2 regions of the Microcoleus sp. BM001215392 genome follow, and region 2 is predicted to be linked to the other one. Evidence: riboswitches for the same ligand, from Rfam matches in the RefSeq annotation. Region 2 holds a riboswitch; the other holds the start of a gene.

Region 1 (8,132 bases), on a different contig from region 2:
GGCACTGGTCAATTCACTTTAGTATTAGACAAAGTTGACTTATCAGGAATCAAGCTGAGAAAAGCCAATTTAACCAATGCCAGCTTGCAGGGAATTCGCTTTTACGGCACTGGGGAAGACAGGCGTCCGGGGACATTTGACGATTGGATTTCTGACTTAAGCGAAGCTAATTTTGAGGGAGCAAATTTAACCGGAGCATCTTTGAACAGCGCCGTAATGAACCGCACTACTTTTGTGCGCGCCATCCTCAGCAAAGCTAATTTGTCAAATGGAAATTTGAATGGAGCTAATCTTAGCAACAGTCTTTTAATTGGGGCTTCTTTGCAGCAAGCAATGTTAAAAGAAGCAAGCTTTACTGGTGCAGATATAGGCAGCGCGAATTTTTCGGGCGCCAATTTAGAAAGTGCGCGTTTGGGCAAAGTCAAGGCTCAAGGCACTCAGTTATCCTTGACAAATTTGTCTAAATCGGAATGGCAAGGTGCTGATTTGTCCGGTGCTGATTTAAGCGGTGCTAACTTACAAAATGCTGATTTAAGTTCGGCTAAACTCGCCAACGCGAATTTAAAAGATGCTCGATTGCAAGATGCTAATTTGCGGAATGCGGACGTGAGTTCAGTAGATTTTAGAGGTGCGAATTTAGCGGGAACGAATTTTCAAGGTGCTGTATTTATGGGGAAGGCGCCTTCAGAGCAATTTATTCAAAGTCCGCCCGGTAGCAAATCGGGTCGATTCCAAGGAGTTAATTTTGCCGAAGCTAAGAATTTAGATCAAAGTCAAATTGCTTACATTTGTTTGCAGGGAGGGACTCATCCGAAATGCCCGCCCAAGAATTAAGACTTGGTTCGTAGTGAGGACTTTAGTCCTTCTTTTTCTGCGGACTCAAGTCCTCACTACGAACCTTTATTTTTCTGTCTTTTTTTGGTACAAGGGATGGCTCCACACCCTATCAATTAGATAAGAAAGACCGGGCCCAACAACGTACCTCACTTTTTTTAGAAGTGCTATATTATGCAATAGCATCGGCACTTACAAGACTCTCAAATTGTGCTAATAATATTCCATCAGCGTTGTTTGTAACTCCAAAAATTCGAGGTAACTGGCCTGTTTCAACCAGAACTTGTCTCACTTCTCGGTTAGATACATCGGCTAGATTTTGGTTATTGAGAATGGCATTAACGGCCGCAATACCGACACCTTGACCAACTGCGGCGTTGAATTCTACAATTCGGCCGACAGCACAAGCAAGACCTTCAAATCCAGAACAGGGACTGACAACTGCAAGGTTAGGAACATTGTTCATTAATGCGTGGCGGATGCCAATATTGAAGGTAGGCTGTTTGAAACTCAGACTTTTAAACCACCCTCGACTGTTTGCTTTCTCGCCAATCCCCGAAATGCCTCCGCGGACATCAAAATGATAGCTAAATGTTGCCAGTGCTTCATTAGCTGGTACGCCACCACGCAGCATTTGTGCGCCTGTTAAAGGTTCTACAACTCCCGTCACATTCCCAGCGTGTCTGATATACAGTTCGGAAGCCGGAGTAACATAAGTAGCCCCCAAACTTTTCAGCCAATTAGCCACAAATGACATCTCTTTTTGCATATTAGCTGTGGGTTTGCTACCGCTTCTGGCTAAGGCTTCTGCTTCGCTACCGGTGACTGCAAATAACAGTGCATTCCACGAAAGTCTTTGATCTGGAAGTATGGCGATATTTCCTTCATCTAAAATTATGCCAGTTTCAGAAAAAGATAGCTTTCTGCCTCTAAAAGAGTGGTATGCTACAGACAAAGCTGGCGATCGCACATCGATGTAATCGTTGCCGGCCCACAGAGTTTTGAGATTTCCTCGGGGGTCGATCATTTCCCGCCGGAGTTCTTCTGCTAGTTTGGCATCTTTCCCCGCTGCGGACAGCAAAAATTTTTGAGCTTCAGAATCGGCAAGGTTTGTGAAGCGTTTTAGATAAAGGTAATCGAGTTCTTTCAGTCTTCTGACACTGAGTCCTTGGGTTTCAAAAACTAGGGTGACTGGAAGTTCTGAGTTAGGCAAACCCAAGGTTTCAAATCCATTCAGCTTTCGCACACCTGCTGCTTGAGCTAATTCGCCATTGACAGTGGCATCAATAAATTGTTTACCTACATAAACTGTCCCTTTTGAGGTAATTATGCTAGTAATTTTTTTACCTTCTTTATTGACTGATTTAATTTCTACTTTGCTCAGAAGTGCTACTCCTGCTTGTACTAGCATTGCTTTCAGGGCTGCGCTGGCTTTGCTGGGGTCAAGGGCGATCGCGCTGACACCAGATTTTTGCAGGAATTCTTTATAGATTGTCGGGGGTGAACCGAAGGTATCTAAATTTAAAGATTGTTGCAGTTCTTGACTAACTTGACTTCGATCTAAATAAGCGAGGCCGCCTCTGACTAAATGCCCGCCAATTCCTGCTTGTAAGCTTCCTTTAGACATCAGCAAAACTCGCGGATAAAGCTTTGTCCGGCGGCGGTATTCTCGTGCTGCTGAGATAACGGCTAGAACTCCTGGAACTTCATCACCAAAGCAGATGATATCGTAAGAACGCAGATCCATGAGCATTATTTAATCACGTCTCCCGAGATCCATTTTGTCGATCTGCATCTCCATTTTTGCCGTCAAACTCTCTGTCTGTTCCAAATAAGGCCGCATCTTTGCTGATTTTTTTGATAAATTTTCGCACATTTCGAGATGCAGAAACCGGGTTTTTCCGAAGATTGTCGGTTGAGGGCGATCGATCTCGGCGGACAAACTAGATTGGCGATCGCCCGCAGGCTGCGTCATTCTGGCACTTTTTCCTCTCAATTAGCTTATAGTATCAGGATCTATCCCCAACTCGCGCAATCGTTCAGCTAGTCGATCGGCACGTTGCGATTCCTGTCGGACAAGTTGCGCTGATTCTTTCACCTGTTCTTCAGGAGTCAGATAGCGTTTGCCATCAGCATCGTACCAATACAACCATTCCCTTGTCACCCCAGAATAATTTCCCCTTTCACAACCAATTCCCAAACCAATTTCAGGCATCCAAACTAGATTTCCTGGCTGTAACTCATACTTGCCATTGACTAACTTATGCACTTCCAAACGGGGTTTGCGGCGACGCCGAGAAGAATAAATGACATAGTAAAGTATGCCTAAATTTTGATATTCTTCCAACTTGGCGGTATATTCGTTGCGATAAGTTGGGGAAACAACTTCGAGGACAAAAGTTGGCATCACTTTTTCCTCCCACACCGCGTAACTGGGACGCAATTCTTCGTCATAAAACCTTTCCACACCTAAACTCAAGAAAGCATCTGGCACAATAGCTGGTTTGTCAGGGTGATGGTAAAGTCCCATGTCTATTCCAAAAAACCAGTCCATGCGTTCTGCCCAAATTATGAGCAATATTGCTTTCAGCAATCCTGGTATTAATTCTTGCAGTTCGTTATCCACTGGTGTTTCATCTGAGTCTGGTAGTTCTTCTGCTGAGGGCCAGTGCCTAGGGAAGTTGTAATTTAACATGGCGGCTTTTCTCAAAACTCATTAATATTATAGCGTTTATTTATTTAGATATGATTTTTAATTTGGTGAAGATTTTGACGAACCGCGAAGACGCTAAGGACGCGAAGGAAGAAAGGGAAGAAAATGAGGATAATAGGCGATCTTGATTTACTTAATTTGAAATAATTTTTGTAAAATATCGGCTCAGAGTTGCGCGATCGACTAAACTATGTCTAACCAGTCGGTTCTAATGGGGAACAGCCGTTAGACGAAAGGGGGAAAGTTCGGTGCAAGTCCGGCGCTGTCCCGCAACTGTAATGAAAGCCGTGTCGCTTTCTGAGTCAGGATGCCCGCCGATGCGTTAGTTTAGATTGTCTCATCTGCGAGGTACTTGATGAAGGCGCGAAATCGGAAGTTAGTCAGCCTGGGATTGATGGCTGGCTTGAGTTGTTATATTGTCCTAGCTTCGGCAACACCAGCCGCAGCTATGCACATTTCAGAAGGTTTTTTGCCTGTACAATGGGCTGCGTTTTGGTGGATGGTGGCTTTGCCTTTTTTTGTGTTGGGTTTGCGTGCGATCGCCCGAATTACCAAAGAACACCCGGAACTTAAACTGTTACTAGCTTTAGCGGGTGCGTTTACTTTTGTGCTTTCTGCTTTAAAAATTCCCTCGGTAACGGGGAGTTGTTCTCACCCAACGGGTACGGGTTTGGGTGCGATTTTGTTCGGCCCTTCGGTGATGGCTGTACTGGGGGCTTTAGTGCTGCTTTTTCAAACGTTACTGTTAGCCCACGGCGGGCTGACAACGTTGGGGGCGAATATGTTTTCGATGGCGATTGTTGGCCCGTTTGCTGCATATTTTATCTATCGATTGCTGTTGCGAACTGGTAAGCAAAGGTTGGCAATTTTTTGTGCGGCGGCTTTGGCAGATTTGCTGACTTATGTGGTGACTTCGATGCAGTTGGCATTAGCTTTTCCGGCAGCAAGCGGTGGTTTTATGGCTTCTTTTCTCAAGTTTGCTGGCATTTTTGCGATTACTCAAGTGCCTCTGGCGATTAGTGAGGGATTGCTGACTTTATTGGTATGGAATTGGCTGCATTCTTACGGAAAACCGGAGTTGGAAACTTTGAAATTACTGAGACAGGAGTCATAAATCTGTGAGTCAAAAACTTACTAAAAATTACCAATCCACCTCGCGACAAAATTGGCTGCTGGCAGTTTCTGTAGTTGTTCTTGCTGTAATTCCGCTGGTTTTTGTGCGGGGTGAATACGGCGGTTCTGATGACCAAGCTCAGAAAGCCATTACGGAAATTCAACCGAGTTATAAGCCTTGGTTCAATCATTTGTTTGAGCCTGCTAGCAGCGAAATTGCTAGTCTATTATTTGCGTCTCAAGCGGCGGTGGGCGCTGGCGTAGTTGGCTATGTGATTGGGTTGTATAAAGGCCGATCGCAATCTCAGCAATCTGATGATAAATCGCCGCTGGAATGAATGGCGAATAAACGGCGGTTGAAACCGCTTCTACACATACAAAGTCCGCCGCCTGCGCGGACTGGAAGACTTTGGAATGAATCGCGAATAAACGGCGAATAGAATTCGCTTCTACACACACAAAGTCCGCCTGCGCGGACTGGAAGACTTTGGAATGAACCATCAGATCGATCGCCTGGCTTATACAAATCGCTTGCGCGGGTTGCCGCCAACTCACAAGCTATATTTTGCTATCGCCCTATTAATCCTGTCTCTAGTTTCTCATGCAGCGGTGCAGTTGGCGATCGGCCTTTGGTTGACAATCTGGATCGTGGTTTATGCGGGAATTCCGGCGAAACTCTATCTGCGCTTGCTGTTGCTACCGCTGATGTTTTTGCTGTCGAGTGTACCTGCGTTGGCGGTGGGTGCGGTTGCGGGCGATCGAATCTCGGCAATTCAATGGGATATTTGGCAAGGTTGGGGCATTCACACCGGCAGTTTTTATCTGTATGTGAGTCGCACTGGACTATACCAAGTGAGCTTGCTATTGGCTCGCGCCTTCGCATCGACAAGCTGTATGTACTTCATCCTGTTGACAGTCCCGTTTACCGAAATCTTGCAAATTCTCCGCAAATTAAGGTGTCCAGAGTTAGTCACAGAACTGCTATTACTAATGTATCGCTTTATTTTTAGCTTATTGGCGATCGCCGATGAAATTTGGATCGCCCAAAACTCGCGCGGCGGCTACCGCACTTGGAAATTAGGAATGCGCAGTTTAGGTATTTTAATCGGACAATTGCTGCAACGAACCTTGGTAAATTATCGTCAAGTTTCCTTGAGTTTAGAATCGCGCGGCTTTAATGGAGAACTGCGCGTTTGGCATTCTTCTCCTTACAAACCTTCGCGTAGATATACATTTGAAGCGCTGTTTGGTTGCACGGTTTTAACTTTGTTAAGTGTAGTATTTCAACGATAAATTTATGCTATTAGATACCTAAATCTAATGGTTTCTAGGTTCTGCCTATTAGTCCGCCAGTCCGCCAGGGGTTGAAACCCCTGGCTCAAAGCTAAAGTCCTCTGAAGAGGACTAATGAGTTCTGTCCAGAACTTACGGGGAGCGAAAAACTCGGTTTCTGCGTCAATACTTATCGAAAAAGTGACGATTTTTGGAAGGAACCGGTTTTTTTGCGTAAGTCCTACTTTCTTCAGTCCTCTTCAGAGGACTTTAGCTTTGAGACAGGGAATTCATTCCCTGTCGGACTGCTGGACTAATCGATTGTCGGACTGCTGGACTGAAGATATGACTTTTATGAACATAAATCAATGACTTTAATGAATTGACTTCAAAAGAAACCTGTTGAATAATTGTAGTCAACAGTTATCTTGTGGAAATCCTATGATAAATAAACGAATCCTCAAAAAAATAGTTTTTTGCTTAATAGCTTCCTTAAGCCTATTATTAGTCACAGTAACTCATGTAGCCGCCCAACAACTACCATTCTACTGGGAAAACATCAACGTCATCATCGACGTTCAAACCAACGGAGATATGTTAGTCACAGAAACACAAAAATATGTATTCACCGCAGACTACAACACTGAACGATATCGCTACATTCCGTTAGATAAAGTCGATGAAATCAAAGATGTCACCGTCGCCGAAAATAATCAAATAATTCCCAGTAGCACTGGGATTGAAAACAATCAACTTTGGATTCGCTGGCAACATCAATTAAAAGCGCCAGAATCCCATACTTTTGTCATCAAATATCGGGTGGTAGGTGGATTGCAGCTAGATGGTGAGAATACTCTAGTTTATTGGAAAGCTATTGCACCGGGTCGTAAAGCGCCGATTAATACTGGAAAAGTTACGGTGAAATTACCAGAAGCTTTGTCAGGGAAAGTTCTCTCCTTTACGAATTTTGGTGCAGCAGCAGTTCCTCGTCAAGTAGATCCTAAAACATTTGAGTTTGTAGCAAGTCAGCCTATTCAACCAGAACAAGAATTAGAAGTGCAGATTGCATTTCCGCAGGCAATTATCAATGTACCTCAACCTCGCTGGCAACAAACTGGTAAGCAATCTCAATCTACTTCGGGAAAAAGCTCTTTGACAAAACCCAGACTCCCTTCTCCAGTGCTTTGGATATTTGGAATAATCATTACTATATTCATGATTAATGGCGGTGGCGGTGGCAGTAGCGGTAGTATCGGTGGTGGTAGTTGGAGTGGTGGTGGTTGGGGTGGTGATGGCGGTGGTGGTGATGGCGGTGGTGGTGGTGATGGCGGTTAATATCAACAGCCCTAGACGCATCACAACCTTCATAAACCGGGTTTTTACTGAAGCTGTGGACTATAGCAAAGTATTGTCGCAAAAAACCCGGTTTCTGGTCACTCGCCCGCCCGTCAGTCCGCCAGGGAATGAATTCCCTGTCTAATAGCTAAAGTCCTCTGAAGAGGACTGAAAAACTCATTAGTCCTCTTGAGAGGACTTTCGCTTTGAGGCAGGGGTTTCAACCCCTGTCGGACTACTGGTTGTACCTTAAACCGATCGCACTTGCTGCAAAATCATACTATAAATATGACTTTTATGAATATAATTAATGACTTTAATGAATTGACCTTCAAAGAAATCTATTGAATACTGATTGTAGTAAACAAATTTCCCCTACATTTTAGCTTAAAGCAGATTGAAAACTATGACTAAATCACGTTGGCTTCGCAAGCTTTTACCCTTAGCAGCATCTTTCGCAACCACGATCGCACTAGCAGGCACTTTTGGCCCACCAACTTCAGCCCAAGTCAAATCGCCACCTCCGCAACCCCAAGAAGTCCAACCAGTGCCAGAAGAAGGTTTCAGCATCCCGATTTGGATCTATCCCGTAGGCGCAATGTTCCTGGTTTTGATATTTATACCTAAAATTGGTTGGACTTTAGGGTTAATTGCGATCGGCGAACGAGAAGTAGGAATTGTTACCAAGAAATTCTCCAACAAAAACTTGCCATCCAGTAGATTGATTGCACTCGATGGCGAAGGAGGTTTGCAAGCAGATACCCTGCCTCCCGGCTGGCATTTTGGTTATTTTCCGTGGCAATATAGCGTTCGCAGAGAACCAGTTGTTGTGGTTCCTCAAGATGAAATTGGGTTAATTATTGCC
Region 2 (8,132 bases):
ATTCTGCCAACTCTTCGGTTGTGACCAAATCTGTTTTGTTTAGCAAAACTACGTCAGCAAAGGCAATTTGTTCTTGAACTTCCTCTGCATCCCAATGTTGCCATACGTGCTTAGCATCAACGACAGTGATTACTGCATCTAGCAGCAATTTGTCGCGCATATCTTCGTCTACAAAAAATGTCTGAATTACTGGTGCGGGGTCGGCTAAACCTGTGGTTTCGATGACTATGTGGTCAAATTTGTCGCGCCGCTTCATCAAGTTGCCGATAATCCGAATTAAGTCGCCTCGGACTGTACAGCAAATGCAGCCATTGTTCATCTCGAAAATTTCTTCGTCAGCATCAATGATTAGTTGGTTGTCGATGCCTACTTCGCCGAATTCGTTGACAATGACTGCAACTTTTTTACCGTGTTCCTGTGTTAAAATGTGGTTGAGTAGCGTAGTTTTGCCGGCTCCCAAGTAGCCTGTAAGAACGGTTACGGGAACTGATTCGATCGCCCTAGCAGTCACCATATTTTACCTCGATTATTGTACAATGATAACCATTATCGTTATTGTACACCAGACAAGCTGACAGCAGCCACCAGATTAAATAATGTTAATAAATTGTTCGCAAGAGCTTTTGAATATTGGACATTGGGCTAGAAACCCGGTTTCTACGAGTTTTGGGAAAAAAAACGAGAAATCTAGCAAGAAACCGGGTTTCTGAGGTCAGTGTCCGTGACTAATGACTAATGACTAATAACTAATGACTAATGACTCAAGAGAATTAATTGCCGATTATAGCTGCAATTCGATCGCGCTCCAACTCTTTGCCAATAATCACCAGCTTGGTTTGGCGGAGCTCGGAAGGTTGCCAAGGGCGATCGTAAAAACATTCTATGCGATCGCCAACACCTTGCAACACCATCCGCATCGGTTTCTTGGGAACCGCCACAAACCCTTTAATTCGATAGATTTCTTCCTGCTGCATCAAGGCTTGCAGCTTTTTCACCAAGGCTTCCGGTTCAAATTCGCGATCGGCAATAAAGAAAGTCGAGTTAATATCATCATCGTGCTCGTGTTCCTCTTCCGTGTCGTGGTGACTCGGGCGGGACTCCAAATCATCCTCAACCGCCGCATTAAATCCCAACAGCACATCGGGGTTAATTTCGCCAGCCTTGCAAGGCACAATTTTTACACTCGGGCGTAACTCTTGCTGCAACCAGGTTTGAACTTTCTGTTGAGTTTCTGAATTTACGCGATCGACCTTCGTCAACAGTACCATATCGGCACAGGCCAACTGATCTTCAAACAATTCCTCGATCGGCGTTTCGTGATCCAAACTATCATCAGCCTGTCGCTGCGCCATCAAAGCATCAATATCCCCCACAAAATTACCGCTAGCAATAGCTTCGCAATCAACAACAGCAACCACGCCATCAACAGTAGCACCCGTGCGAATTTCCGGCCAGCGAAAAGCTTGAATCAAAGGCTTAGGAAGTGCGAGGCCAGAAGTCTCAATTAAGATACAATCAATTTGGTCTTTGCGCTTCAACAATTCCTGCATAGTCGGCAAGAATTCCTCTTGAACAGTGCAGCAAAGACAACCATTTGTTAATTCTACAATATTGGTTATTGCCTCTTCTCCATCATCGCAAACTTGGCAATCGCGCAGCAATTCTCCGTCAATTCCAATTTCGCCAAATTCGTTAACTAAAACAGCTATGCGGCGGCCTTGATTGTTTTGCAATAAGTGGCGAATTAAGGTAGTTTTGCCGCTACCGAGAAAACCAGTGATGACTGTAACAGGAATCTTGTGCATGGATACTTTTGTTGCTGTTTGTGTGATGGAATATCTTTCAATTTTAGGTCAATTGCTGACAAAAAACTCGTTAAACCGACAGTCCGGCAGGGGTTGAAACCCCTGCCTCAAAGCGAAAGTCCTCTTGCATAGGACTAATGAGTTCAAATTTTTATTCTCAGTCCTCTTTAGAGGACTTTCGCTATTAGCCAGGGACTTAAGTCCCTGGCGGATTGGTGGTCTTAGTTATCGCCGATGGGCAAAGTATGGAAGGAAAGAGCTTAATTTCCCAGCGGCGGAATTTTAGCCAAAACACCTTTTTTCAGAGCTTGAGGACGTTCAGCCCAAGGCAACAAACCATCCGGCTTAGCATAGTATTGACCCGCGCATTCCAGTACAGCCTCGACACTTTCCGGCTCATTTGCAGGCAAATCGCCAAACAAATAAGTGTACTTTCCAGCAGCAGCAAAAGACACCGCACAAGAATGACTGCAAGCACTCATGCACTCAACCTCTTGAATCTCAAATTTATCGGAAAACTCCCAATCTTGAGCGAGTTTCGATAAATCTTCCATAAATTGTTGGCCACCGCTTTTACCTTCGCGCTTCCCGTTTTTCCAAACACTAGCGCAAGCAGTGCAAACCAAAAGACAGTGTTTTGTGCGTACAGCCGTGTTACCTTTAGTTCCATTCATCATCCGTACCTCGCAGATGCGTTCAAAAGTTAGTTAAATATCGGCGGGCATTCTGACTTGAGAAACCACAAGAGTTTCATTACAGTTGCGGGACAGCGCCGGACTTGCACCGAACTTTCCCCGTTTCCTCTAGCGGCTGCTCCCCGCTAGAACCGATCGCGAATCACATCATACCGCACTTGCCGCCCTTTTGGAAAAAAGTTATCTTGGTAACAGCGATTTTTAATATCTACCCACATAAATTAACCCAGTTCGTAGTAAGGACTTTAGTCCTCTGATATTTCTGCGGACTGAAGTCCGAACGCTCAAACCTTATGAACGCTTTTCCCGACTTTTCCACACACGGCTATCAAGTAACCCGCGAACTCGGGTACAACAGTTTGGGCGGCCGCGTCACCTATCTCGCTACAAAAATTAACACAACAAAGCCAGTTGTCATCAAGCAATTTCAATTCGCCCAATTAGGTGCTAGCTGGACAGAATACGAAGCTTACGAACAGGAAATCAAAGTGCTCAAAAAGCTCGCACACCCTGGAATTCCCCGCTATCTCGATGCTTTCGGGACTGACAGCGGATTTTGCATGGTACAGGAATACAAAAATGCCGAATCTGCGATCGCCCGGACTTTCTCGCCACCGGATATTAAACAAATTGCGATCGCCACTCTAGAAATTTTAGCTTACCTGCAATCCCAAACACCACCCGTAATTCACCGCGACATCAAACCGGAAAACTTGTTGATAGATGACGAGTTAAATGTTTACCTAGTAGACTTCGGTTTTGCGCGCTTGGGAGGCGGAAATATCGCCGCCAGCAGCGTAGTCAAAGGCACAATGGGATTTATGCCACCAGAGCAAATGTTCAACCGACAATTAACAGAAGCATCCGACCTTTACGGCTTGGGTGCGACGCTGATTTGCTTGTTAACTGGTACAAAATCTGTCGATGTCGGCAACTTGATTGACGATAATTATAGCATTCATTTTCGGCATTTAGTACCGCCATTGCAGCAGGGTTGGATGAACTGGCTGGAAACAATGGTAGCGCCGAGAATACAAGATAGGTACAAATCGGCTGTTGATGCTTTGGCTGTTTTGAAGTCTCTGGATGCCAGCAGTTTACCTAAAGTGAGGCTTGAGCGCGATCGTATTCAGTTCACAGCCACAGAATTTGCAGAAAAAGTAACACAAACCGTCACTATAAGCAACCCAATTCCAGATACAATTTTAGCAGGAAGATGGGAAGTCGCACCGCATCCGAACGATCCGCCACATACCCCTTACGATCACTCTTGGATATCCTTTGAACCGCAGTCATTTGAAAGCAATGAATTGGAGTGTCAAATTGCGGTAGATACGAGCAAATTGCTAGCAAGTCAAAGTTATCAGCGGCAGATTATCCTCCACGCTAATTCCGATCCAGAGTGCCATAAATTTGCGATTCAAGTTAAAACTGCTCCTCTTCCCGAAACAATACCAATGCCCTATTTTTCTCTAAATAGACGGATGTTTATGTTCTTGTTTATCTGCGTCGGTTGGCTGTTTAGTATATATCCAGGGATTTCAGGGATTTCTTGGTTCTTATTAGCGGCGGTCCTCACGGGATTTATAGCAGCGGAACAAACGCTCGCTGCCCAAGTAAAGGGAACAAAAATCGATCGCTTAGGAGCTATTTTAGGAGCAAATTTGGGAGTTGCCATAATGCTTATAGGAGCAGATAGTTTTTGTAGAATAATTCTGGGGAGTGATTATAATGGCGTTCCGGGTATATTCTACATGGCTTTGTTAATTGGCTGTGTGGTGTCAGCTTTACTCGGTGCTTCAGCGGGTAGTGTTGCGAATATTAGCGGTTTGAACATCAGGAAATTTGCAGCTTCTGTAGTTGTGATTATCATTTTACTTACTATTCTGGCTCTGGGATCTATAGGAGAAATGATAAATATGCTGCTGGGTACGGGATATATATTTATACTTGTTTGTTGGCTTAGTTTTATGTGTTCGCTCGGAGTTAATGGTATGATTTCCGTTCGGCTTGAAAGAGGAGTTTCCGAGCAAGATGCTGTAACTATCGGATTTCTCACCGCTGGGTTTTGCATAAATTTAGGAGCCGGATTTCAACTGTTTTTGAATTTTGCGAATAATCTAGATTCAGTTGAACCAAGAGAGATTTTAGTTAGAGGAGGAATTACCATCGCCTCTCTCGCCGCCACGGCTATTCCATTACTTAACTTGATAGTTTTTAAAAGAAACAGAATCATTGCCGAATATCGCAAATCGGAACCAACTTTAATTAAACCATAACCAAATGTCCTTAATACTCCTGGACGCACGGGCGGTCAGAAACCGGGTTTTTTACGAAAATCTTTCGTCTGAGCGTAGCAAATTTGGTAAAAAACCCGGTTTCTTTGGCATAGATGCCTAAGTCACGTACAAACCTTTTCAGGACTGAAGTTCTTACTACAAACCTTACAAATTACTTATGAACGCTTTTCCTGACTTTTCCAACTACGGCTATCAAGTAACTCGCGAACTCGGACACAACCGCGCCGGCGGAAGAGTTACCTATCTCGCTACCGAAATTAATACCAAACGTTCGGTTGTTGTCAAACAATTTCAATTTGCCCAAACAGGCGCTAATTGGGCTCAATATCAAGCTTGCGAACAAGAAATTAAGATTTTGCGAGAACTGGATCATCCCAGCATTCCCCGCTATTTAGATTCCTTTCCAACTGCATCGGGTTTCTGCATGATACAGGAATACAAAAATGCCGATTCCCTCGCAACTTTGGGCCAGCTAACACCGCAGCGAACCAAGCAAATTGCTATCTCTGTTTTAGAAATCCTTAAATACTTGCAAAACCGCGTTCCGCCAGTTATTCACAGAGATTTAAAACCGGAAAATATCTTGGTTGATGACAGGATGAATGTCAGCCTTGTCGATTTCGGATTTGCTAGAATCGGGGGGGGAGAAGTGGCGGCTAGCAGCGTTGTCAAAGGCACCTTGGGTTTTATGCCACCCGAACAAATGTTCAACCGCCAGCTAACAGTCGCATCCGATTTATACAGCCTCGGCGCCACGCTAATTTGCTTGCTAATCGGCCTCAATTCTACCGAAGTTGGCAGCTTGATGGACGATACGGGGCGAATTAATTTTAAACATCGCTTACCGCAGCTTACTCCAGAATTTCTTGACTGGCTGCAAAAAATGGTGGAACCGAATTTTAAACACCGCTATGCTTCCGCAGATGCAGCCCTCAATGCTTTAATTTCCCTGGAGGTAGTTCGCCAGCCTAAAAAATCAAAACTTCCACTGATATCAATCGGAGTGTTGACAGTAAGTGCCGCTATTTTTCTCCCGTTTATCTTGAAATCTCCTCAACTTCAACAAGTAGTTAAATCCCAACCAGAAGCCAGAAAACCGAATTTAAAACCTGTGACTCAAGTGATGTTAACTAGCGAGCTAAAATCGGAACAAATTATAGATTTTGTGTCATTAGAAAAAACACAAAAAGTCTATTTTGCTGTCAGTGTCACTAACTTGTCAAAGCAAGAATATTACGCTACTTGTAGCGTATTTGACTCTCAAGGAAAATTGGCAGCCCAGGGTCTATCTCGTTTAAGAACAACCGCAGATCGACTAAATACTTGGTGCGGGTACAATTTTACAAAGGATGCCAAGCCTGGCAATTGGAAGTTTGAATTTTCTTTAGACAATCAAACAATGACACAAAATAGTTTAAAGGTATTACCTTAAAATAGTTGTATCGGGCGGGCAGTGAATTTCTGTGCCGTCAAAAGTTGGCTGCATCGGATTGCTTCGATACCCCTTTTTTTCCGGCTCGCTTTGGCAGATTGCTGAAATAGTTGTTAGTTGATTGCTAACATCTTTTTTGAAAGCAAATACTGCTCCTATATATACTGCGCCGTATTCTTTTTCCGCTTCCATAGAGAAATTCATAGGTATAGCAATCGCGATCGCGGTTTCAAATTGTGCTGGTTCGCGCTTATTCTCCAACGTTTGAACTGGCTTCATTAATAATGACTGAATTTGAGTCCTATAGTTATCTCTGCCGAGAGCTCCTTGTAGACCTAACCCTTCCAGGGAATCACTAAATTTGTTATTTTTTGCATAGTAATCTTCCTGCGCTTGATTGATGGAAACCATATCTGCTTCTGCTGACCAAGATTTGCCACTACTTGAGATTTTAATAGTGTTGAGTTGGAAATTGTAAAAAGATGCTAGTATGCCAGCCATAAAACCGCTGTAAATTACAGTCCGTACCACCAGACTGAATACTGAAACGCTGTATGTTTCACTTTTTTTATCTATATCTGTTGACATTTTTTTAACTGTCATAAAGTAAATTGGCTAAGCTTGTAAGGTGCGCGCTGCGCACCCTACAGACTATAAATTAAGCTGTTTCGTGCTGTTTGTGCCATGCGGGATGCCACAGCAATTCGGCAGTCGATCGCTTCTCGACCATTTCCTTCGTAATCGTACAGTGAGCAACATCCTTGCGGGAAGGCAATTCGTACATCACATCGAGCATTAACTCCTCCAAAATGCTGCGGAGAGCTCTCGCGCCGGTTTTGCGTCGGTAGGCTTCCTGGGCGATCGCCCGCAGCGCTTCCGGCTCAAATTCCAACTCCACGCTGTCCATCTTCAACAGCTTCTGATACTGCTTCACCAGCGCATTCCGGGGCTCAGTCAAAATCTGCATCAACGCTGCTTCATCCAGCGGCGAAATCACCGTCACCACCGGAATCCGCCCCACAAACTCAGGAATCAAGCCAAACTTGACTAAATCATCCGGCTGTACCTGCTGCAAAATATCAGCCGCCCGCTTATCCTTTGCCGGCAAAGTCGAGTTGCTTTCAGTTTCTGTTGGCTGAATAAAGCCCAAGGATTTTTTACCCAAACGCTGGTCAACTATTTTTTCTAAGCCGACAAAAGCACCGCCGCAAATAAATAGAATCTTGCTCGTGTCAACTTGAATAAAATCTTGGTAAGGATGTTTGCGGCCGCCTTGTGGGGGCACATTAACTACCGTTCCTTCCAACATTTTTAGTAGCGCTTGTTGCACTCCTTCTCCCGAAACATCTCTGGTGATCGAAGTGTTTTCGCTTTTGCGAGCAATCTTGTCAATTTCATCAATATAAATAATCCCGCGCTGTGCAGATTCGACATCAAAATCTGACATTTGCAGTAGCCGCAGCAAGATATTTTCTACATCGTCGCCGACATATCCAGCTTCTGTCAGCGTCGTCGCATCGGCTACTGCAAACGGGACTTCGAGCATTTGCGCCAAACTTTGCGCTAACAGAGTTTTGCCGCAACCTGTGGGCCCGACTAGCATGATATTGGATTTTTGCAGTTCCACATCGCTGTCGGGGGAAGACTTGCCGCTGTCTTTGGCTTGGTCTACGCTCAAGCGCTTGTAATGGTTGTAAACTGCTACAGACAGGACTTTTTTGGCTGAGTGCTGCCCGATGACGTGGTTGTCTAAATGCTGTTTAATTTCTGTGGGTTTGGGAATTTGAGCTAGAACAATTTTCGATTTGTTCGATCGACCCGGGCGTTTCGTTCCTTGTCCCTGCGACTCTCGCACCTCTGACTGGGGAATCTGCTGACCAATTGTTTTGCTGGAGTCAAA

What was found. A riboswitch is a leader RNA that binds a small molecule or an ion and turns the genes downstream of it on or off. The one in region 2 is predicted to bind cobalamin.
Region 1: another riboswitch for cobalamin. It lies ahead of QT974_RS05155 (energy-coupling factor ABC transporter permease); the one in region 2 lies ahead of QT974_RS02770 (DUF1636 domain-containing protein).

Annotation. Positions count from the first base shown of each region.
Region 1 covers NZ_JAUBOJ010000026.1:14,713-22,844, reverse strand. Annotated here, with positions in the region: gene QT974_RS05175 (pentapeptide repeat-containing protein) at 1-834, shown strand, start outside; gene QT974_RS05170 (FAD-dependent oxidoreductase) at 1,007-2,581, opposite strand; gene QT974_RS05165 (hypothetical protein) at 2,591-2,809, opposite strand; gene QT974_RS05160 (Uma2 family endonuclease) at 2,831-3,529, opposite strand; cobalamin riboswitch at 3,734-3,880, shown strand; gene QT974_RS05155 (energy-coupling factor ABC transporter permease) at 3,903-4,661, shown strand; gene QT974_RS05150 (energy-coupling factor ABC transporter substrate-binding protein) at 4,666-4,998, shown strand; gene cbiQ (cobalt ECF transporter T component CbiQ) at 5,153-5,953, shown strand; gene QT974_RS05140 (DUF2207 domain-containing protein) at 6,374-7,267, shown strand; gene QT974_RS05135 (SPFH domain-containing protein) at 7,674-8,132, shown strand, end outside.
Region 2 covers NZ_JAUBOJ010000012.1:25,095-33,226, forward strand. Annotated here, with positions in the region: gene QT974_RS02760 (CobW family GTP-binding protein) at 1-514, opposite strand, end outside; gene cobW (cobalamin biosynthesis protein CobW) at 771-1,805, opposite strand; gene QT974_RS02770 (DUF1636 domain-containing protein) at 2,066-2,482, opposite strand; cobalamin riboswitch at 2,505-2,651, opposite strand; gene QT974_RS02775 (serine/threonine protein kinase) at 2,794-4,779, shown strand; gene QT974_RS02780 (serine/threonine protein kinase) at 4,958-6,232, shown strand; gene QT974_RS02785 (type IV pilin-like G/H family protein) at 6,224-6,835, opposite strand; gene clpX (ATP-dependent protease ATP-binding subunit ClpX) at 6,891-8,132, opposite strand, start outside.